DNA from 4 places in the Bradyrhizobium sp. IC3123 genome. Region 3 is predicted to be linked to each of the others. Evidence: predicted binding sites of a transcription regulator. Region 3 holds the regulator's gene; each other region holds the start of a gene.

Region 1 (5,399 bases), on a different contig from region 3:
CATGAGTACGACGGCGGCTGCGCAAAGAACCAGATGCCGCAGGCCAAAAGGCACTGAGCTGGAGTTGCTTCGGTAGGGCGACGGCCAAACCTTGCGAGAGAAAAAATTCCGCTGCGAAGCAATCGGCGTTAAGTCGGATTCAGTCATGTTCGGAGACAAACGAATGCGGACGAGGTTTTCCATGAAAAAGGTGGTCGAGAATTCTAAGGAGGTACTCGACGCCGGCGCGCTGGGTCAGATGCTTGTCGGCCCATTCGGCTCTGGCCTTTCTGTAAGAGTCGTTTAGCAATCCGTTGTCGATGATGTCGTCAACGGCCCTGGCAACCTCAGCCTCCGAAAGCTTGTTGACGACGCGTCCCCGTGCGGGATCCGCCAAGCACATTGATGCGCCCACTTTATGGGAGGAAACGATAGCCGCGCCGGCCATGAGTGCCTCACTGATGACGGCCCCCCAACCGTCGTCCGTGGTGATGGAGGGGAGCACCAGGATATCCGTATTAGACAGCAAATACGGAACTTCGGCCATCTTGATAGCGCCCAGAAATTGAAGATTTGTATGTTTGCGCTGAGCATCCTCTACGCGAGGGGACCAGGTCCCAAATCCCGCAACATAGAACCTCGCCTTGCTCGTAATCTTGCTGAGGGCGCCCAAGAACAAATGGATACCTTTGAGCTCCTCCAAGCGACCCAGAAATGTAACAACCGGCTCGGCACTCGTCGCCACGCTGAAGCTGGCGTCGGAAACGGCTCGTTTGCTCAAGAAGTAGGCGAATGGGAAAATGCGCGAGCTCGAATAGCCCGTCAGCCTAAACCACCTTGGGCCGTGAGCTCCGATCGCGAGGATGAAGCTCGCGTGTCGACGGAGAGAGGCCTCTGTCAGCCAGGAGTGACCCAGGCGCGCAAGGCCAGATAATCCCTCGAGCACACGAGGTTCGTGTAGAATACCAAACCTGCGTCGATGCTTAACGACGGCTCGTAGTCCGCTTACAATGCATGGGACCCAGCGCATGCCCGAGAAAATGTGGATTGAGTTACTGGGGGAGTTCGCAACAATCTGATCAATCTGTTCGGCGCTTGGGGCGACCAAAATGGGGATTTCGTTCCCAATTTCGACTTGCCAACCCTCACGTTGACGACCGGCGTGGAGGTCCGCTTGGGCGATATAGATTGCGCGCAAAACCCTTGAGTGGCACAGCAACTCTTCGAATAAGGGCAACTTGTGGGGCGATAGTTCCGGCTCCCAAAGGTAAACAGTGTAAGTTGCCGTCATGAATCGCGAGCCAATCCAGAAAGTATAACGTTTCTATGTAGGAGCAGAGCTTTGTGACAGAAAGCAATTGATCGGGTTATCCTTAAGGCGGCCAAGCATCGGATGCCGTCTGTCTCGATTTGTCAGCGAAGGCCGGGGAACGGCTTCGATCCTCTCAACGAAAGCAAAAATCTCTCATCTCACCTTGTATCATGGCCGGGGCGACGGATAAATGGCGGAAACCGTCCTCCGCTGGCGCCAATCGGGATTAGCCTTGTTCGTCTCGGAATTGTTTTTGAATGCGGTCGCCCGTTCTGGAAGGCTTTGTCGGCTTCCGGTAATCAAAGTAACTATATCGTCCCATGGGGAGTGGCGAGGGATTGTCTGGCCGGGCGCTTTTGAGCAGTTTGTGTAGATTCAGAAGCGGGTTGCCGCAGGGAGCGACGAGCGAGATGGCGATCATTGACGCAAAGATTTCAAAGCCCTTGGATGGTGGAGCAAGCTTTTCGTTATCGAACCGCCTGCAGCGGGCGATGTGGAATGTGACCTGGCTATTGCTGGCATCGTGGACGCCGGCACCGATGCATGGATGGAGGCGCGCCTTGCTCCGGCTGTTTGGTGCAAAAATGGGCGCACGTACGGACGTTCGTGGAAGCGCGCGCGTTTGGTATCCTCCGCATCTGACGATGGAAGAAAGGTGCATTTTGGCAGAGGGCGTAAATTGCTATAATATGGCACCGATTACTATTCGATCTGGCACGATCATCTCGCAACGAGCCCATCTTTGCGCCGGAGGGCATGATATTGATGATCCCAATTTTCAGCTTGTGGCCCAACCAATTGTCATCGAGCGAAATTGTTGGGTGGCAGCCGAGGCGTTCGTAGGACCAGGGGTCAGGATGGGCGAGGGTGCAGTTTTGGGAGCTCGTGGCGTGACATTCAAGGACCTTGAACCTCAAATGGTATATGTTGGCAATCCGGCGATGCCAAAGCGCGCCCGCGGTGGGCGTGGCGATCTTGAGTCATAATCTCATGCGGATTCTGTCGGACGCCCGTCCCAAGTTTAGTGTGATCACTGTCACGTTCAATAACGCTTCAGGTCTTTCGAAGACCTTGGAGACGGTTCTCCAGCAAACATACGACAATTTTGAATGGATCGTCGTTGATGGAAAATCCACCGACGGAACGGTTGCTTTGCTGGAGCAGCTGGATAACAAGCGCTTCAAATTCATCTCAGAACAAGATCGAGGAATCTTTGATGCCATGAACAAGGGCATCAAAATGTCGTCTGGAGATTACTGCATTTTTATGAACGCAGGGGACTGCTTCTTTGATGAGTGCGTCCTCGAAAATGTGAGCGATCTCATCAAGGATCGTCGCCCGACGATTGTATATGGCGACGCTTGCGAGACGGACGGGCAGCAGCGATGGCAGAAGCCGGCTCGGGCGCCGAAAGCCAATTTCTACGTGATGTTCACTCATCATCAGGCCATTTTCTACCTGCGGAGTGCGTTAGGTCGCGGATACGATCTCTCATACAGGTTTTCGTCTGACTGGGCGCTAACAACGCGAATGCTAAACGATCCGAATGTGACGACGTTGCAGTACCCTGCCAACGTTTGCTTGTTCGAGAGGGGAGGCGTTTCTCAAGGAGACATTCATCGGCGGCAAATTAACGCGGAGCATTGGCGCATTTACATCGAAGAAAGCAAAATGAACCGGGCCGTGGCAGCCGTCTTGTGGGTTGCAAAAGTGGGTACAAATTCTGTGCGCCGCATTTTCCCGAATTTATACGACGCGCTGCGCTATTCGTGATCTTTGGACAGTTACGGGCATAATGCCCGGGACGGCTTGGTCGCACACAAGAATTTTAGGGAGAAGGCTGGCGCGGCACTCGACGCTCTTGGTGTGGAAGAAGAAGAGGTACGACGAGGGTCCTAGAGTTCGAAGCCGTGCTCTCGTTTGAGCGCTCGTTTGAATTCTTCAATGCCGGGACGGGCAATCAACCTGCATGCCTCAATAATTTTCAGATCGACAAGATATCTGTACCAGAGCGTCTGAAAAAGACCAAATGAAAGACCCGCTGTTCCATCAAGGAGCCCCTAGGCGAAAAAATAGCGGTAAAGAAAGAGCGCTAGTGCGCGATAGAGCAGAGGTGCACGATTGTAGAGTACCTGCTTTTTTCAAGCGCTTCGCCTTCGCCTCTCCCGTTGAGGTTAAGGTGCTGTCTTCCTGAAAGAAGTTGTGCTCCTGGTTTAGGAAGTCGACCATTTCCCTAATTGCATAGCGATTGTGCTTGTCAACCCAGAAGCTGAAATCTTTCTTATTGTCGTCGATTAGCGCTCCCGGAGGCTCAGCAATCTCCCCGTGAGAAAGAACGGTGTGCTCATCCATCCACCGGTTTTCGATCCTTCCGAAGTTTGTTCGCCAGATTTTTAGAAGGCGCTGTGGTGACACCCCTCCATGCCGAAGAGTTTTCCGGTGAATGCAAAAAACGCGAGTGACGGCTATCCCCGTGACGGTGCTAGGCAGGCTAGGCAGTTGGATATTGATTGAGTTGGCAAGCTTACCATCGAGGATGGTGTAGTCCTACTCTAGAGCTTTTTCGATATAGGAAATCGTCTTGCCTAGCCCTTCATTTAAGTTCGTTTTTGGCTCCCAACCATCGAGCAGTTTGTACGCGAGATCAATATCCGGCCGACGCTGCTTGGGGTCATCGGGCGGCAAGGGCAGCTTGATAATTTTGCTCTTTGAGTTGGTTAGGTTGATAATCTTCTCCGCCAGCTCAATCATGGTGAACTCACCGGGATTGCCAATATTAATTGGTCCAGTAACCTCATCACCGGTATTCATCATACGGATCATTGCTTCGATCAGGTCGTCAACGTAGCAGAAGCTGCGTGTCTGCAAGCCGTCGCCATAAATGGTTATGTCTTCGCCTTTGAGGGCCTGGACGATAAAGTTGGTCACGACCCTGCCATCTCGCAGGTGCATGCGGGGACCGTACGTATTGAAGATTCGAACAACTTTAATGCGCAACTTGTGCTGCCGGTAATAATCAAAAAAAAGCGTCTCTGCGCAGCGTTTGCCTTCGTCGTAACAGCTTCGTACTCCGATCGGATTTACACGACCCCAGTAGGATTCGACTTGTGGATGAATCTCAGGATCTCCGTAAACCTCGCTCGTCGAGGCTTGGAGAATTTTTGCTCGCAGTCGCTTTGCTAAGCCGAGCATATTTATTGCCCCGTGCACACTTGTCTTTGTAGTTTGAACGGGGTCATGCTGATAGTGCACCGGAGATGCGGGGCAAGCGAGATTATAGATTTCGTCGACCTCAACAAAAAGAGGAAATGTCACATCGTGGCGGAACCATTCGAAACGCGGATGCCCCAGCAGATGCTCGATGTTGCGCTTGGTGCCGGTGAAGACATTATCAACGCAAACGACTTCGTGCCCACCGGCAATGAGGCGGTCGCATAGGTGGCTCCCCAAGAAGCCTGCTCCGCCAGTCACTAGAATACGCTTGAATTGGTCGTATTGGCCTCTAGACATTATTCTGATCTCCACCGCGCTCTAAATGGCGCTCATACATCTTCGCGTCAACGAGCATCCGGAACCACAGAGCTTGAAAGAACGCGAAGTAAAATCCGACTTTGCCATCTAAGAAGCCCAATCGTAGTAAGTAACGATAGAAGAAGTATACAAGGGACCGGAGGCCGCTCGGAAGACTATAGTAAACGCCCTTCACGAATCGTGTCCGCTCTCGCGCATCTCCGGTCAATCTGCCTCGCAGTATCGGGCCGTCTTGTTGTGTTGTCTTCGATAGCTCACTGACCTCCGCATCGCTCCAGCGATTGTGCCGCACGATCCAATCGCCTAAAGATGCCGAGTTCTTATCATGCATCAGACCCGCTAATTTGCCGCACGGCTGATTGCTGACGAAGTGCTGATCATACAGTCTAGCCTCACATTGGCCTGCGCCCGACCGAAATAATCTGAGATGCCACGGATTCACGCCACTAAAGCGAAGCATCTTGCCCATAAAGTAGTCTCGTCGACGCAACATGTACGCATCAAACTTTGGCTTGCCAGAAAGGATCGCTCTGATCTCTTGTACCGCTTGGTCATCGAGAACTTCGTCTGCATCCAA
Region 2 (5,399 bases), on a different contig from region 3:
GCGCTTTCGTGAGTATTCCGAATATCATTACCTTGGGCCGCATCATGCTGGTCCCGATCATCGTCTGGGCCATCGTGTCGAGCCAAATGGAGGTGGCGTTCGCCGTCTTCCTGATCGCCGGCATCAGCGATGCCGTGGACGGCTTTTTGGCCAAGCGCTTCAACATGACGAGCGAGCTCGGCGCCCTGCTCGATCCGCTCGCCGACAAGGCGCTGCTGGTCTCGATCTACATGGCGCTCGGCATCTGGGGCGCGATCCCGCGCTGGATCGTGATCCTGGTGGTCTCGCGCGACATCATGATTGTCGCCGCCGTGATCGTGTCCTGGTTGTTCGACCGGCCGGTCGAGATGAAGCCGTCGAAAGTCTCCAAGCTCAACACGGTGGCACAAGTGGCATTCGCAGCTTTGGTGCTGGCGGCGCTTGCCTTCGGCTTCAAGCCCGCGCCTTATGATATCATCCTGATGGGTCTCGTCACGATCTTCACGCTCTCCTCCGTGTCGCTCTATCTCGTCGAGTGGCTGCGGCACATGAGCACGATCGAGGCCAAATGAGCGGGGAAGCAGCCCAGCAAAAGGCCAAGTCCCGCACCATCAAGTCCAATCTCTACAAGCGGGCCGGCGCGCCGGCATGGAGCAGAGCAAGCGTGGCAGGCCGCGTTCATCCCCGACAATTGGCGTTTGCGCTTCCGCATGCGGAGAGCCTCAGCCGGGACAACTTCCTCGAAGGCCCCGCCAATGCGGCCGGTCTAGGCCTCATCGACGGCTGGCCGGAATGGCCGAACCGGATCATGTGGCTGGCGGGCCCGGAAGGAAGCGGCAAGAGCCATCTCGCCGCGATCTGGGCCGAGGAAGCCGGCGCCCGCTCGACCACCGCCAATGCGCTGACCGCGACGGACGTGCCCGGCGCGCTCGCCACCGGCGCGCTGGTGGTCGAGGATCTCAAGGCTGGGGACTTCGACGAGCGTGCCCTGTTTCACCTGATGAACCTCGCCCGCGAGGACGGCGCCTACGTCCTGTTCACCGGCCGCGAGGCGCCGGCCGCGCTTCCGATCGAGCTTCGCGACCTGCGCTCGCGCCTGCGGGCCGTTCCGGCGGTCACGCTGCTGCCGCCCGACGACCAGCTGTTCCGCGGCCTCATCGTCAAGTTCTGCGCCGACCGCCAGCTCAATGTGGACGAGAGCGTGGTCGGCTACCTCGCGACGCGCCTGGAGCGGTCCTCGGCTGCCGCCCGGCGGGCCGTCGAGCTGCTCGACAGCGAAGCCCTACGGCTCGGCCGTCCCGTCACCCGGGCGCTGGCCGCCGAGCTGCTCCGGGACGCCTGACAGGCTCGCAGGCCTCCCCGAAGTCCGCTTGACGCGGCGCAGGGGCGGAACATCAATGTCATCGAAACGTCATCGCTCTAACACATGCTCCCGCCGATTTTTGCGCTTGAGTCGCAATTGGGGTGAACTGGATGGACCGACTTCTGATGGACTCTGCGCAAGCTGTTGAAACGAAAGAGAAAGCCCCGGAAACCGAGAGCCTTCCGGCGATCGCGTCCAGTCCCGAGCGGTTCATCAATCGCGAGCTGTCCTGGCTGCATTTCAATCGCCGCGTCCTGGAGGAATCAGTCAATCCCAGCCACCCCGTGCTGGAGCGGGTGCGATTCCTGTCGATTTCGGCCAATAACCTCGACGAGTTCTTCATGGTTCGCGTCGCCGGCATCAAGGCCCAAGTCCGCGAGGGCATCGCCGAGCGCAGCCCCGACGGCCTGACGCCGTCCGAACAGCTCGCGCTGATCAACCGCACCGTCTCCCAGCTCGCTTCCGACCAGCAGGCGATCTGGCGCGACCTGCGCGCCACGTTGGCCGAGGTCGGCATCGTGCTGGTCGACGGCAAGGACGTCACAAAGGCGGAACGAACCTGGATCGAGGACTACTTCCTCCACAACGTGTTCCCTCTCCTGACCCCGCTGGCGATCGATCCGGCCCACCCTTTCCCGTTCATTCCGAGCCTCGGCTTCACCATCGCACTGCAGCTCACGCGCGCTGCCGACGGCAAGCAGATGAACGCGCTGATCCGCATGCCCGGCAAGATCGACCGCTTCATCCGCCTGCCGGCGGATGGCACGGTGCGCCTGATCTCGCTGGAGCAGGCCACCGCCCTGTTCATCAACCGCCTGTTCCCCGGCTACAATCTGCACGGCCAAGGCGCCTTCCGGATCATCCGCGACTCCGAGCTCGAAATCGAGGAGGAGGCCGAAGATCTCGTCCGCCTGTTCGAGACCGCGCTGAAGCGCCGCCGCCGCGGATCGGTGATCCGGCTCGAGATCGACGCCAAGATGCCGGAGCAGCTGCGCAGCTTCGTGCAGCACGCGCTCTCCGCCGCCGACGACGAGATCTTCCTGGTCGACGGCGTGCAGGCGATGAACGAGCTCTCGCAGCTCACCCGCCTCGACCGGCCCGACCTCGAATTCACCCCTTACGTGCCGCGCCACCCCGAACGCGTGCGCGAGCATGGCGGCGACATCTTCGCCGCGATCCGGCAGAAGGACCTGATCGTCCACCATCCGTACGAGTCGTTCGACGTCGTCGTGCAATTCCTGCAGCAGGCCACGCGCGACCCCGACGTCGTTGCGATCAAGCAGACGCTCTACCGCACCTCCAACAATTCACCGATCGTGCGCGCGCTGGCCGAAGCGGCCGAGGCCGGCAAATCAGTCACCGCGCTGATCGAGCTGAAAGCGCGGTTCGACGAAGAAGCCAACATCCGCTGGGCACGCGATCTCGAACGCGCCGGCGTGCAGGTCGTCTACGGCTTCCTCGAATTGAAGACGCACGCGAAGCTCTCGATGGTGGTGCGCCGCGAGGGCGGCAGCCTGACGACCTACGTCCATACCGGCACCGGCAATTATCACCCGGTCACCGCGCGCATCTACACCGATCTCTCCTACTTCACCTCGGACCCGACGATCGGCCGCGATGCCGCGCGCGTGTTCAATTTCATCACCGGCTATGCCGCGCCGAGCGATCTCGAAAAGATGGCGGTGTCGCCGCTGACCTTGCGCAAGCGCATCATCGAGCACATCCAGGGCGAGACCGCACATGCGCGGCATGGCCGTCCCGGCGCGGTCTGGATGAAGATGAACGCGCTGGTCGACCCTGATATCATCGACGCGCTCTACGAGGCCTCGCAGGCCGGTGTCCAGGTCGAGCTCGTGGTGCGCGGCATCTGCTGCCTCAGGCCCGGCATTCCCGGTCTGTCGGAGAACATCCGCGTCAAGTCGATCATCGGCCGCTTCCTGGAACATGGCCGAATCTACTGCTTCGGCATGGGCCAGGGACTGCCGAGCGCGAAAGCGGCTGTGTATATCTCGTCCGCCGACATGATGCCGCGCAATCTCGACCGCCGCGTCGAGGTGCTGTGTCCGCTGCAAAATCCGACGGTGCATCAGCAGGTTCTCGAACAGATCATGGTCGCGAACCTGAAGGACAATGAGCAGAGCTGGCAGTTGTTGCCGGATGGGTCTTCAACGCGTATGAAGACCGCGAAGGGCGAGGAGCCTTTCAACGTCCACAACTACTTCATGACGAATCCGAGTCTGTCTGGCCGTGGAAAGTCGCTCAAGGAATCCTCGCCGCGTCGTCTCACGCGCCGGAACGAACGTCATCAATCCTGATCGGGGGTTTGCGACGTGAAGCGGCCGCGCAAGCGCGGCTCGAGCGTCGCGGTTATCGACATAGGCTCCAACTCGGTCCGCCTCGTCGTCTACGAGGCGCTGGCGCGCAGCCTGATCCCGATCTTCAACGAGAAGACGCTGTGCGGCCTCGGGCGCGAGGTGCAGAGCACGGGCCTGCTCGCGCCCGACGCCATCGACAAGGCGCTGACCTCGCTGAAACGGTTTCGCGCGCTGTGCCGGGTGATGAAGGTCGGACGCGTGTTCGCGATCGCGACCGCCGCATGCCGCGACGCCTCCAACGGCCCCGATTTCATCGCCAGGGCCGAGCGGATCTGCGCGGTGAAGATCGAGATCCTGTCGGGCTCGCGCGAAGCACGACTGTCCGCGCTCGGCGTGATCTCCGGCATCCACCATCCAGACGGCATCGTCGGCGACCTCGGCGGCGGCTCGCTCGAGCTGATCGACGTGCGCAGGAACGCCGTACGCAGCGGCGTGACGCTGCCGCTCGGCGGCCTCGCACTGCAGGACCTCGCCCACAAATCGCTCAAGCGCGCCGACCGCATCGTGCGCGAGGAGATCGACGGGGTCCAGTTACTCACTGCCGGCCGCGGTCGCACCTTCTATGCCGTCGGCGGCACCTGGCGCGCGCTCGCGCGCATCCACATCATCCAGAGCGGCTATCCGCTCCAGGTGATGCACGGCTATTCCATTCCGGCTGCCGAGGCGCTCGACTTCTCGCGCCGCCTGCGGCGCCTCGCCGTCGCCGACATGCTTGCCGACATCGAGATCGTCGCCGATGCGCGGCGCCCTCTCCTCACCTATGCGGCGCTGGTGCTCGAGCACATCATCCGCGTCGCGAAGCCAAAGAACATCGTGTTCTCCACCTTCGGCGTGCGCGAGGGCCTGCTGCACGAGAAGCTGCCCGAGACCGAACGCAACAAGGACGGGCTGATCTGCGCGGCGGAGGAGCTGAACCAGCTGCTGTCGCGTTCGGCCAGGCACGCGCGCGAGCTGATTGCCTGGACCGACCGCTTGGTGCGCGTCGTCAAGCTGCGCGAGACGGAAGTGGACCGCCGCCTCCGCCACACCGCGTGCCTGCTCTCCGACATCGGCTGGCGCGTGCATCCCGATCATCGCGGCGAGCAGACGCTCAGCCTCGTCGTCAACGGCAATTTCGGCGCGATCACCCACACCGAACGCGCCTTCGTCGGCCTGTCGGTGTTCTATCGCTATGCCGGCCTCAGCGAGGAAAACCAGCCGCCGGTCACCATGCAGGAGCTGCTGACGCCGGCCCAGCTCGAACGCGCGCGCCTCCTGGGCGCTGCGTTCCGCGTCGCGCATCTGATCTCGGCCGCACGTCCCGGCGTCCTGCCAGCCACGCATTTCCGCAGCCAGGGCCGCAAATTGATGCTGGTGTTCGAGCACCGGCTCGGCGACCTCGTCGCCGACCGCGTCGGCAGCCGCTTCCGTCAGCTCGCCCGCCTGGTTGGCCGCGCCGGTTCAATCGTCAGGCGCTGACCTCTCAGCCGGGCCTCATCCTCCCGGGCCGTCTCTTGAGCCACATCATCGCGCCGCTGACGAAGAGGACTAGCGGTGCGAAGCCGGCCGCGAACACCAGTAGGCGTCCTGCGAATCCGAACGTCGCGCCATTGTGGAGCCAGAGCTGCTCGGCCAGATAGCGATCCCCCATCGACAGGGTGCCCGGCGTGCGGTCGTGCACCACAGCGCCGCTCCACGGATCG
Region 3 (5,399 bases):
CGCCTCCGAATTTGCCGAGAGCGACGGCCTGCACCAGTCCGGCCTGATCCTGCTCGGCCTCCTGCTGTTCGTGCTGACGTTCTTCGTGCTCGCTGCCGCCCGTTTGATGCTGCTGCGCCTCGAAACCAAGGCCGGGAAGTGAAGCCATGAACCCGATCTATTCGCGCCGCCGCCGCTGGGACATCGTCATTCGCGGCCTCTGCATCGCAGCCGCCGCCTTCGGCGTCACCTGGCTCGCGCTGATCCTGGTCACGCTGCTCTACAACGGCTTGGCCGGGCTCAACCTCCAGGTCTTCACAGCTGACACGCCGCCGCCCGGATCGACCGAGGGCGGCCTGCGCAACGCCATCGTCGGCTCGTTGATCATGACCGTGATCGGCGTCGGCATCGGCGCGCCGCTCGGCCTGTTCGCCGGCACCTATCTCGCCGAGTACGGCCGCAACGACAAGCTGACCTCGGTGATCCGCTTCATCAACGACATTCTCCTGTCGGCACCCTCGATCATCATCGGCCTCTTCATCTATGGCGCGGTGGTGGTGCCGATGCGCGGCTTCTCGGCGATTGCGGGCGCGCTGGCGCTTGCCGTCATCGTGATCCCGGTCGTCGTGCGCACCACCGAAGACATGCTACTGCTGGTGCCGAATCCGTTGCGCGAAGCTGCCAGCGCGCTCGGCCTGCCGCGCTCGCTGGTGATCAAGCGCATCGCCTATCGTGCCGCGCGCTCCGGCCTCATCACCGGCGTGCTGCTGGCGACCGCCCGCGTCGCCGGCGAGACCGCGCCGCTGTTGTTCACGGCACTGTCGAACCAGTTCTTCAGCCTCGGCCTGAACAAGACGATGGCGAACCTGCCTGTCACCATCAACAACTTCGTGCAGAGCCCCTACGAGTATTGGAAGCAACTCGCCTGGAGCGGTGCGCTGTTGATCACCCTGACCGTGCTTGCCCTTAACATTGGCGCGCGCATCCTTGGCGCCGAGAGGACTGCAAAATGAGTGAAATGTCTGTTTCCGTCAGCGCACCGTCCGTTCATCCCGGCTCGCAGCCCCTGCCCGAGGCGCCCGCCAAGGTCACGGCGCGCAACCTCAACTTCTACTACGGCGACCACCACGCGCTGAAGAACATCAACCTGGCGCTCGGCACCAACCGCGTCACGGCGTTCATCGGCCCGTCCGGCTGCGGCAAGTCCACCCTGCTGCGCATCTTCAACCGGATGTACGACCTCTATCCGGGCCAGCGCGCCGACGGTCAGCTGTTACTCGACCATACCAACATCCTCGACCCCAAGCTCGACCTCAACCTGCTCCGCGCCCGGGTCGGCATGGTGTTCCAGAAGCCGACGCCGTTCCCGATGACGATCTACGAGAACATCGCCTTCGGCATTCGTCTCTATGAGAAGATCTCCAAGTCCGAGATGGACGACCGCGTCGAGAAGGCGCTGCGCGGTGGCGCGCTGTGGAACGAGGTCAAGGACAAGCTCAATGCCTCCGGCCTGTCGCTCTCCGGCGGCCAGCAGCAGCGCCTCTGCATCGCCCGCACCGTCGCGGTGCGGCCCGAGGTGATCCTGTTTGACGAGCCCTGCTCGGCGCTCGACCCGATCTCGACCGCCAAGGTCGAGGAGCTGATCCAGGAATTGTCCGAGAACTACACGATCGCGATCGTCACCCACAACATGCAGCAGGCGGCGCGCGTTTCCGACAAGACCGCCTTCATGTATCTCGGCGAGTTGATCGAGTTCGACGACACCAGCAAGATCTTCACGTCGCCGAGCGATCGGCGCACGCAGGATTACATCACCGGCCGGTTCGGCTGAGGAGACGGAACATGGGTTCTGAACATACCGTAAAGGCTTTCGACAGCGACCTTCAGGAGCTCACCCGCCTGGTCGCCGAGATGGGCGGCATCGCCGAGCGCATGATCGTCGATTCCGTCGACGCGCTGATCCGCCGCGACGTCGCGCTCGGCCAGCGCGTCGTCGCCACCGACGTCGAGCTCGACGCGCTGCAGAAGCGCATCGAGGAGCGCGCCGTGCTCACCATCGCCCGCCGCCAGCCGATGGCCGTCGACCTGCGCGAGATCGTCGGCGCGATGCGCGTTGCGACCGATCTCGAGCGCATCGGCGATCTCGCCAAGAACATGGGCAAGCGCGTCGCGGCGCTGGAGACGGATTTCCATCCGCTCAAGCTGTTCCGCGGCCTGGAACACATGACCGACCTCGTGCAGCAGCAGGTCAAGTCGGTGCTGGACGCCTATGCCGCGCACGACCTGCCGGCGGCGATGGCGGTGTGGAAGGGCGACGAGGAAGTCGACGCCATCTGCACCTCGCTGTTCCGCGAGCTCCTCACCTACATGATGGAAGATCCGCGCAACATCTCGTTCTGCATCCACCTGATGTTCTGTGCCAAGAACATCGAGCGGATCGGCGACCACGCCACCAACATCGCCGAGACCGTGTTCTACATGATCGAGGGCCAGGCGATCACCGACAAGCGGCCGAAGGGCGACATGACGACCTTCGCCACGACGGTGCCGAACACCTGACGACTTAAGGAGCTACGACCACATGGGCGCACGCATTATGGTGGTTGAGGACGAGGAAGCTCTCACCGAGCTTCTTCGCTACAACCTCGAAGGCGACGGCTATGACGTCGAGACGGTGATGCGCGGCGATGACGCCGACACCCGCCTCAAGGAGCACATTCCCGATCTGATCGTGCTCGACTGGATGCTGCCGGGCCTGTCAGGCATCGAGCTGTGCCGGCGGCTTCGGACCCGCCCCGAGACCAAGCAGCTGCCGATCATCATGCTCACCGCGCGCGGCGAGGAGAGCGAACGGGTGCGCGGGCTCGCGACCGGCGCGGATGATTATATCGTCAAGCCGTTCTCGGTGCCGGAACTGCTTGCGCGCGTGAAGGGCCTGCTCAGGCGTGCGAGTCCCGAGCGCCTCGCCACTGTGCTCGCCTATGGCGATATCGAGCTCGACCGCGACAAGCGCCGCGTGGCGCGCTCGGGCCGGCCGATCGATCTCGGTCCGACCGAATATCGCCTGCTGGAGTTCTTCCTGGAGCATCCCGGCCGCGTGTTCTCGCGCGAGCAGCTGCTCGACAGCGTCTGGGGCCGCGACATCTACATCGACGAGCGCACCGTCGACGTCCATATCGGCCGCCTGCGCAAGCTGCTCAATCTTGGCCGCGAGCAGGACCCGATCCGCACCGTCCGCGGCGCCGGCTACGCGCTGGACGATCGCTTCGCGAAGGCTGAGCAGACGTAAGGCGCCAGCGACAGCTGGTTTGGCGAACTGCGGCGCCGATCTCGGCCGTCATCCCCGGGCGCGCGCAGCGTGAGCCCGGGATCTCAGCGCGAGCGCTTGCGCTCTTCGCGATCAGCCACAGGACGTGGTTTGGCGAAGACTCGGAGTGACCATCTCGCGCAACGATTGCGCCCCGCGGTTACGGATCCCCGCCTTCGCGGGGATGACACCGAGCGATTGGGAGCCGCCATCGTGTGACGGCTGCAGTCTTGGCGATCAAGCTTGGCGATCAAAGCTTGGCGATCAGGGAATTCCGCAAGCTCACCGCGTGCCCGGTTTCGGTGCTGCGCGACGGCGATCCGCTGCGGGCTGATAGGCCACGCGCGAATGCTGGGCACAATAGGGCAGGCCGGAGAGCGCCTTGCCGCCGCAGAAGAAGAAATCCGGGCTCGAGGGATCGCCGACCGGCCAGTGGCAGGTCGCCTCGTTCAATTCCAGCAGCGACAGCCGCTGGCTCATCGGCACCACGTTGTCGTAGGTAACCGGCTCGGCTTCCAACTCGACCTCGAAGGCCTGCGCCAACGCGGTGTTGCCGCGCGCGACGGGGCGGGTCACCCGCATCATATGCTGCGCGGGCCGTGCCTTGCGCGGCCGCGGCGCTGCCGATGAAGGGCTCTTGGCGCGGCCGGACAGGCCGAGCCGGTGCACCTTGCCGATCACGGCATTGCGGGTCACATTGCCGAGCTCCGCCGCGATCTGGCTGGCCGAAAGTCCGGCCTCCCAGAGCTTCTTCAGCTGCTCGACGCGATCATCGGACCAGGTCAAAACCGTCATTGCACCCTTTCCCTCGCTGCGCGCCTGCCATCCTGGGGCCTTCGCAGCGAATGCTTTAGCCTTGAAAAACCCGTGCCGTCAGAATCCCTTAAGGCTCGCCGGGCGCGCTCAAGACGCCCGAACGTTTACGCCGGTACATGAGGACTTCTGGGATCAGAACTGCTGCACGAGATGTCGTATCTGACAGTCCAAACGCTACAATATGGCGTGACTCCCGCGCAAGAGTCCGCCGACTCGCTTCCACATGTTCCGTGGTGAAAAACCCGCAAAATCGGCACCGCAAGACTACGGAATCAGCGTTTCGCGAGGCTTTCCGGGCGGCATTGACACCCGTCTTGCCAGGCATAAGATAGTGCCACGTGCCGCCCTTAAAAGGCGGCACGTTTCGTTTTCCGGGGCCGGTCGATGGTGCGTCGCGCAATTCATGCCTCACACCGTCCGCAACATTCAAGTGACGTCATGACTAACAGCGCAGCGCCGCATTTGCTCCCCGTTTTCGCCAGGGCCGACCTCGGTTTCGAGCGCGGCGAAGGCTGCTGGCTGATCGCGACCAACGGCGATCGCTATCTCGATTTCACCTCGGGTGTCGCGGTGAATGCGCTCGGCCATGTCCATCCCGCGCTGGTCAAGGCGTTGCAGGAGCAGGCGACCAAGCTCTGGCACATGTCGAACCTGTTCCAGAGCCCTGACGGCGAGAAGCTCGCAAGCCGCCTCTGCAATGAGAGCTTTGCGGACTTCGTGTTCTTCTGCAATTCCGGCGCCGAGGCGCTGGAAGGCGTGATCAAGCTGGTGCGCCACCATCACTTCTCCAAGGGGCATCCGGAACGTTACCGCATGATCACCTTCGAGGGTGCCTTCCATGGCCGCACGCTGGCGACGCTCGCCGCCACCGGCTCTGCGAAATATCTCGAGGGCTTCGGTCCGCCGATGGACGGCTTCGATCAGGTGCCGCACGGCGACCTCGACGCCGTGAAGAAGGCGATTGGTCCGCACACCGCCGGCATTCTCATCGAGCCGATCCAGGGCGAGGGTGGCGTTCGTTCTGCACCTCACGCCTTCCTGAGGGCGCTGCGCGAACTCTGTAACGAGCGCGGCCTGTTGCTCGCCTTCGACGAGGTGCAGACCGGCATGGGCCGCACCGGCGAGCTCTTTGCCTACAAGCGCACCGGCGTCACACCGGATGTGATGTCGCTCGCCAAGGCGCTCGGCGGCGGCTTTCCGATCGGCGCGGTGCTGGCGACCGCGGACGCGGCGGCCGGCATGGGGCCCGGCTCGCACGGCTCGACCTTCGGCGGCAATCCGCTCGCGATCTCGGCTG
Region 4 (5,399 bases), on a different contig from region 3:
TTCTGGCGCTTCCCGGCCTATTTCCTCAGCATCGCACCCAAATTTTCGTTCGCGACCGCATGGAGCGATTTGGCGGAGTGGCTGTGGGGATTGCCGCGCTGGGCACGGCTTCTCGGGGATACGTTGCTGATAGCCTATATGGGCACCCTCTCGGGTGCGCTGTGCGGTTTCGCGCTTTGCTTCCTCGCCTCGGCCAATCTCGTGAAATCAGGAACGACTGTTTTCGTCACCCGGCGCGTTCTGGAGTTTTTCAGGACCGTGCCGGAGATCGTGTTTGCCCTGATCTTCGTGCTGGCCTTTGGTCTCGGGCCGCTGCCGGGCGTTCTGGCGATTGCAATCCATACCGCCGGAGCGTTGGGCAAGCAATTCGCCGAGGTTGTCGAGAACATCGACAGCAAGCCGGTCGAAGGGGTGGCGGCAAGCGGGGGCAGCTGGGTTCAGGTCGTTCGGTTCGGCGCGTTACCTCAGGTCCTCTCGAACTTCGTGAGCTATGCCTTGCTCAGGTTCGAGATCAACGTGCGGGGCGCCGCCGTGATGGGCTTCGTCGGCGCCGGCGGGATCGGTCAGGATCTGATCGAGGCGGTTCGCAAGTTCTACTTCACCGACGTCAGCGCCATCCTGCTGCTCATCGTCCTTACCGTCATGTTGATCGACTTCCTGACGGAACGGTTGCGACACCGCCTGCTCGGGCTGGAGGGAAGCACCCGATGAGCTCCTTCAGTTTTGAAAACCGGGCCGGCATTGCCGAACGGTATCCCGACGTCTTCCGGACCGATTGGTGGCAGCGGGGAAGGATCGCAATACTCGTCGGCGGGGCGGTCGGGCTGTTCCTGTTCGGGATCGTCCAGCTCGATATTCCCTTTAATCGGCTCTCCCAGGGCATGGTCAGGCTGGGCGAATTCGTCCAGCTCATGTTGCCGCCCAGCCCGGGTTCTTGGGCGGAGGTCCTGAAATATCTGTATGCGCTCGGAGAGACGGTGTCGATCGCGTTTCTCGGCACGCTGGGTGGCGCGCTGCTCGCGCTGCCGGTATCCCTGCTGGCGGCGCGCAACGTGGTTGCAAACCGGATCATCCGCCTATTGACCCGTCGTGGCCTCGATACCATCCGTGGAGTCGATACCTTGATCTGGGCACTGATCTGGGTCGGCGTCGTGGGGCTGGGGCCGTTTGCCGGCATCCTGGCCGTGATCTGCAGCGATTTCGGAACGTTCGGCAAGCTGTTCTCGGAAGCGATCGAGGTCGCCGAGAAGAACCCCGCGGAAGGCGTTCGGTCATCGGGCGGCAACCATCTCCACAGCGTCCGCTTCGGATTGCTGCCGCAGGTGTTCCCGGTCTTGCTGAGCCAGGTGCTCTACTATTTCGAGTCGAATACGCGATCGGCGACGATCATCGGAATCGTTGGCGCTGGCGGCATTGGCCTTCAGCTTGCCGAACAGATCCGGGTGCTGGAATGGCAGAAGGTATCGTTTCTGATCCTGCTGATCCTGGTAACTGTATCGTCGATCGACTGGATTTCCGGCAAGCTGCGCTTCGCGATCATCGGCAAGCGGACGGTCGCCTAACGTCGTACTGCAGTCTTATCCGTTCCGATTGGATCGGAACGGAGCTCTGATTTTTGTTTTGACGCGTTTTCTCGACGCAAATCGTTTCCACCCCGGATCAAGTCCGAGGGCAGGCTTCGCTGGAAAACGCTCTGATCTAAGCGTTCTCCACCAAAAACTCCACCCGCTCTGCCGCAAAGCGCGAGTGCTTCGTCACCAGCGGCTTGCCCATGAGATCATGGTCGGTGGCGTCGACCACCAGGATCGGCCGCCCCAGCGCCAGGTCGAGCCGTGCGGCGTCGCTCGCGTCGACGATCCCCGCGGTGATTCGCGTCGCACCGCGGCGATAGTCGCGCACGCCAAAATGCTCCAGCAGCTTCGTCATCGAGCGCGTTGCCGCGAACACGGCGCCCGCCTCCGGAAACCGCTCCGCCGAGAGCCAGGTGGTGGAAACACAGATCGGCGTGCGGTCGGCGAGGCGAATCGCCTCGATCCGCACCAGCGGCGCGCCGGCCTTTAATCCCAGCTCCCGCGCGAGCTCGCGCGTCGCGACGTCATCGGTCGCCTCGATCAGCCGGCCATGCGGTTCGCGGCCATCGGCGCCGACGATCTCGGAGAAGCGCGTGCGCGAGCGCAAGGGATAAGCGAGCTTTTGCGCCTCGACATAGGTTCCGCTGCCGCGCTCGGCGCGCACCAGGCCGCGCTCGGCGAGGGCTGCCAACGCGCGCCGCACGGTGTGGCGGTTGACGCGATAGGTTTCGGCGATCTCCATCTCGCCCGGCAATTTGTCGCCGGCCGCAAAGCGGCCGTCGGCGATGCCGCGCTCGATGCCATCGGCCACGAGGCGCCATAGCGCGACGCCCGAGGAGGCTGTGTCCTGCATGCTCATGTCGCGGGAAACCTACTCCAGAAATCACGGCATTGTCACGAAACAGTCATGGCGCGTCCGTATGAAGTTGTCTATTATCATAGACAACTTCGACGCGGCAAGTTCTGTCAAAAAGCTCGGTGGACCAGGTGACCCAGCACAACGACCAGCAAGCCCAGCGCAAGGCCGCAATGGCGGTGCTGGCGCACGCGGAGGCGGGCGAGATCGCCGCTCGCCTCCGCAACTTGTCCCTCCCGGGCCATCAGGATCTGCGCACGCCCGAGAACGGCCTCGTCATGCTGCGCGGCCGGGTCGGCGGCGACGGCGCGCCGTTCAATCTCGGCGAAGCGACGGTGTCGCGCGCCGCGGTGCGGCTTGCGAGCGGCGAGGTCGGGTTCGGCTACACGCTCGGCCGCGACGGTGAGAAGGCGCGGCTGATCGCGCTGTGCGATGCGCTGGTGCAGTCCCGCGATTCCGGCGGAGCGGTGGAGCGCGACGTTATCGCGCCGTTGCGCGAGCAGCTTATGGTCAGGCGCAAGCAGGCGGCGGCAGCGGCCGCCGCGACGAAGGTTGATTTCTACACCATGGTGCGCGGTGAGGGGTGAGATCATGACCACGATTGCGGAACTGCCGCCGGGTTTCGCCGACAAGGTGCTGTCGGCGCAATCGACCTTTCGCTCGGTCATGGACGCCATGGCGCGGCCGGGCTCGGTCCAGCGCATCGTGCCGATGGCGGGCGCGCCAGGGCCGATGATGCGCGGCACCGCAGCGATCGCGCTGACGCTGTTCGATCACGACACGCCGCTCTGGCTCGATGCGCGGATGGCGGAAAGCTCGGACGTGACGAAGTGGCTGAAGTTCCACACCGGCGCGCCGGTCGTGCAGGATTCGTCGATCGCTTCCTTCGCGCTCATCAGTGACGGCGGCGCCTTGCCTGCGCTCGAGCGCTTCGCGTTCGGCACCAGCGAGTATCCGGACCGTTCGACCACGGTGGTCATCCAGGTCGACAGCCTCGCCGCCGGGCGCAGCTTCGAACTGCGCGGCCCCGGCATTGACGGTGTCGCCACGCTGCAGGCGTCGATCAAGCCTTTCGACCTGTTCGAGCGCCTGCATATCAACGAGGCGCTGTTTCCGCGCGGCATCGATGTGGTGCTGGTCGCCGATGACGCCGTGGTCGCGATCCCCCGCACCACGCGCGTCGTGAGCAAGGGAGGCTAGAAGCATGTATGTCGCAGTCAAAGGCGGCGAACGCGCCATCGAGAACGCCCATCGCCTGCTCGCGCATAAGCGGCGCGGCGACCAGAGCGTTGCGGAAATCACGCTCGACCAGATCTCGGAGCAGCTCGGCCTGGCCGTCGATCGCGTCATGAGCGAAGGCTCGCTCTATGACCGCGAGCTCGCGTCGCTTGCGATCAAGCAGGCGCGCGGCGATTTGATCGAGGCGATCTTCCTGGTTCGCGCCTTCCGCGCCACGCTGCCGCGCTTCGGTGCCAGCGAGCCGGTCGACACCGGCATCATGCGGGTGCAGCGGCGGGTGTCGGCGACCTTCAAGGACATTCCCGGCGGCCAGATCCTGGGGCCGACCTTCGACTACACGCACCGCCTGCTCGATCCATCGCTCGCCCAAGGTTTTGTGCCGGAGAGGCCGGCTGCGGCCGAAGCCTCCACCGCGCCGACGCCGCGCGTGACAGACATTCTCGGGCGCGACGGGCTGATCGAATCATCGCCGGAAGCCGAGGACGGCGCCAGCGTCGGCGATCTCACCCGCGAGCCGCTGAATTTCCCCGCGGACCGTGATTTGCGCCTGCAAAACCTCGCGCGCGGTGACGAAGGCTTTCTGCTCGCGATGGGCTATTCCACCCAGCGCGGCTACGGCCGCAACCATCCCTTCGTCGGCGAGATCCGCTTCGGCGAGGTCGAGGTCGAATTCGTCGCGGAAGACGTCGGCTTCGCCGTGCCGCTCGGTGCGATCGAGCTCACCGAGTGCCAGATGGTCAACCAGTTCAAGGGCTCGGCGACCGAGGCGCCGTGCTTCACCCGCGGCTATGGCCTCGCCTTCGGCCAGAGCGAACGCAAGACCATGTCGATGGCGCTGGTCGACCGCGCATTGCGCGCCCGTGAGCTCGGCGAGGAGGCGCTCGCACCGGCGCAGGACGAGGAGTTCGTGATGTCGCATTCGGACAACGTCCAGGCGACCGGCTTCGTCGAGCACCTGAAGCTGCCGCACTATGTCGACTTCCAGTCCGAGCTCGGCCTGCTCCGAAAGCTGCGTCAGGAGTTCGCCGGTGCCAATGCGCCCGATGCCATGAAGGAGGCCGCGGAATGAACGCGCCCGCCTACAATTTCGCCTATCTCGACGAGCAGACCAAGCGCATGATCCGCCGCGCGATCCTGAAGGCGATCGCCATCCCCGGCTATCAGGTGCCGTTCGCCAGCCGGGAAATGCCGATGCCCTATGGCTGGGGCACCGGCGGCGTGCAGGTCACGGCCGCGATCCTGGGGCCGCAGGACGTGCTGAAGGTGATCGACCAGGGCTCGGACGACACCACCAACGCGATCTCGATCCGCAAATTCTTCGCCAAGACCGCGGGCGTTGCGACCACGACGGCGACGGACGAGGCTACCGTGATCCAGACCCGTCACCGCATCCCCGAGACGGCGCTGAACGAGAACCAGGTGCTGGTCTATCAGGTGCCGATCCCCGAGCCGTTGCGCTTCCTCGAGCCGCGCGAGACCGAGACGCGGCGCATGCACGCGCTCGCCGAATACGGCCTGATGCATGTGAAGCTCTACGAGGACATCGCACGCTTCGGCCACATCGCCACGGCCTATGCCTACCCGGTGAAGGTCAACGCGCGCTATGTGATGGACCCGTCACCGACGCCGAAATTCGACAATCCCAAGATGGACAATTCCCCGGCGCTGCAATTGTTCGGCGCCGGCCGCGAGAAGCGCATCTACGCCATCCCGCCCTACACGCAAGTGGTGTC

The links. Region 3 encodes PhoB, which activates phosphate uptake and scavenging genes when phosphate is short. Its sites were predicted from a motif close to TGTCATNNANCTGTCAT; they were not measured.
Region 1: a site for PhoB is predicted at 1,471-1,487, ahead of I6F20_RS24745 (LbetaH domain-containing protein). Genes of this name have one in related genera too.
Region 2: a site for PhoB is predicted at 1,378-1,394, ahead of I6F20_RS07860 (RNA degradosome polyphosphate kinase). Genes of this name have one in related genera too.
Region 4: a site for PhoB is predicted at 2,464-2,480, ahead of phnF (phosphonate metabolism transcriptional regulator PhnF). Genes of this name have one in related genera too.

Annotation. Positions count from the first base shown of each region.
Region 1 covers NZ_JADYVF010000008.1:116,547-121,945, reverse strand. The annotation lists gene I6F20_RS24755 (O-antigen ligase family protein) at 1-183, opposite strand, end outside; gene I6F20_RS24750 (glycosyltransferase family 4 protein) at 140-760, opposite strand; gene I6F20_RS24745 (LbetaH domain-containing protein) at 1,702-2,277, shown strand; gene I6F20_RS24740 (glycosyltransferase family 2 protein) at 2,282-3,064, shown strand; gene I6F20_RS24735 (hypothetical protein) at 3,341-3,643, opposite strand; gene I6F20_RS24730 (UDP-glucuronic acid decarboxylase family protein) at 3,839-4,801, opposite strand; gene I6F20_RS24725 (glycosyltransferase family 2 protein) at 4,794-5,399, opposite strand, start outside.
Region 2 covers NZ_JADYVF010000002.1:496,317-501,715, forward strand. The annotation lists gene I6F20_RS07850 (CDP-alcohol phosphatidyltransferase family protein) at 9-551, shown strand; gene I6F20_RS07855 (P-loop NTPase family protein) at 644-1,321, shown strand; gene I6F20_RS07860 (RNA degradosome polyphosphate kinase) at 1,468-3,657, shown strand; gene ppx (exopolyphosphatase) at 3,673-5,175, shown strand; gene I6F20_RS07870 (PepSY-associated TM helix domain-containing protein) at 5,180-5,399, opposite strand, start outside.
Region 3 covers NZ_JADYVF010000009.1:101,563-106,961, forward strand. The annotation lists gene pstC (phosphate ABC transporter permease subunit PstC) at 1-142, shown strand, start outside; gene pstA (phosphate ABC transporter permease PstA) at 147-992, shown strand; gene pstB (phosphate ABC transporter ATP-binding protein PstB) at 989-1,810, shown strand; gene phoU (phosphate signaling complex protein PhoU) at 1,822-2,538, shown strand; gene phoB (phosphate regulon transcriptional regulator PhoB) at 2,561-3,268, shown strand; gene I6F20_RS26150 (GcrA family cell cycle regulator) at 3,569-4,081, opposite strand; gene I6F20_RS26155 (aspartate aminotransferase family protein) at 4,541-5,399, shown strand, end outside.
Region 4 covers NZ_JADYVF010000004.1:354,877-360,275, reverse strand. The annotation lists gene phnE (phosphonate ABC transporter, permease protein PhnE) at 1-711, shown strand, start outside; gene phnE (phosphonate ABC transporter, permease protein PhnE) at 708-1,562, shown strand; gene phnF (phosphonate metabolism transcriptional regulator PhnF) at 1,699-2,430, opposite strand; gene phnG (phosphonate C-P lyase system protein PhnG) at 2,550-3,014, shown strand; gene phnH (phosphonate C-P lyase system protein PhnH) at 3,019-3,627, shown strand; gene I6F20_RS16065 (carbon-phosphorus lyase complex subunit) at 3,632-4,735, shown strand; gene I6F20_RS16060 (alpha-D-ribose 1-methylphosphonate 5-phosphate C-P-lyase PhnJ) at 4,732-5,399, shown strand, end outside.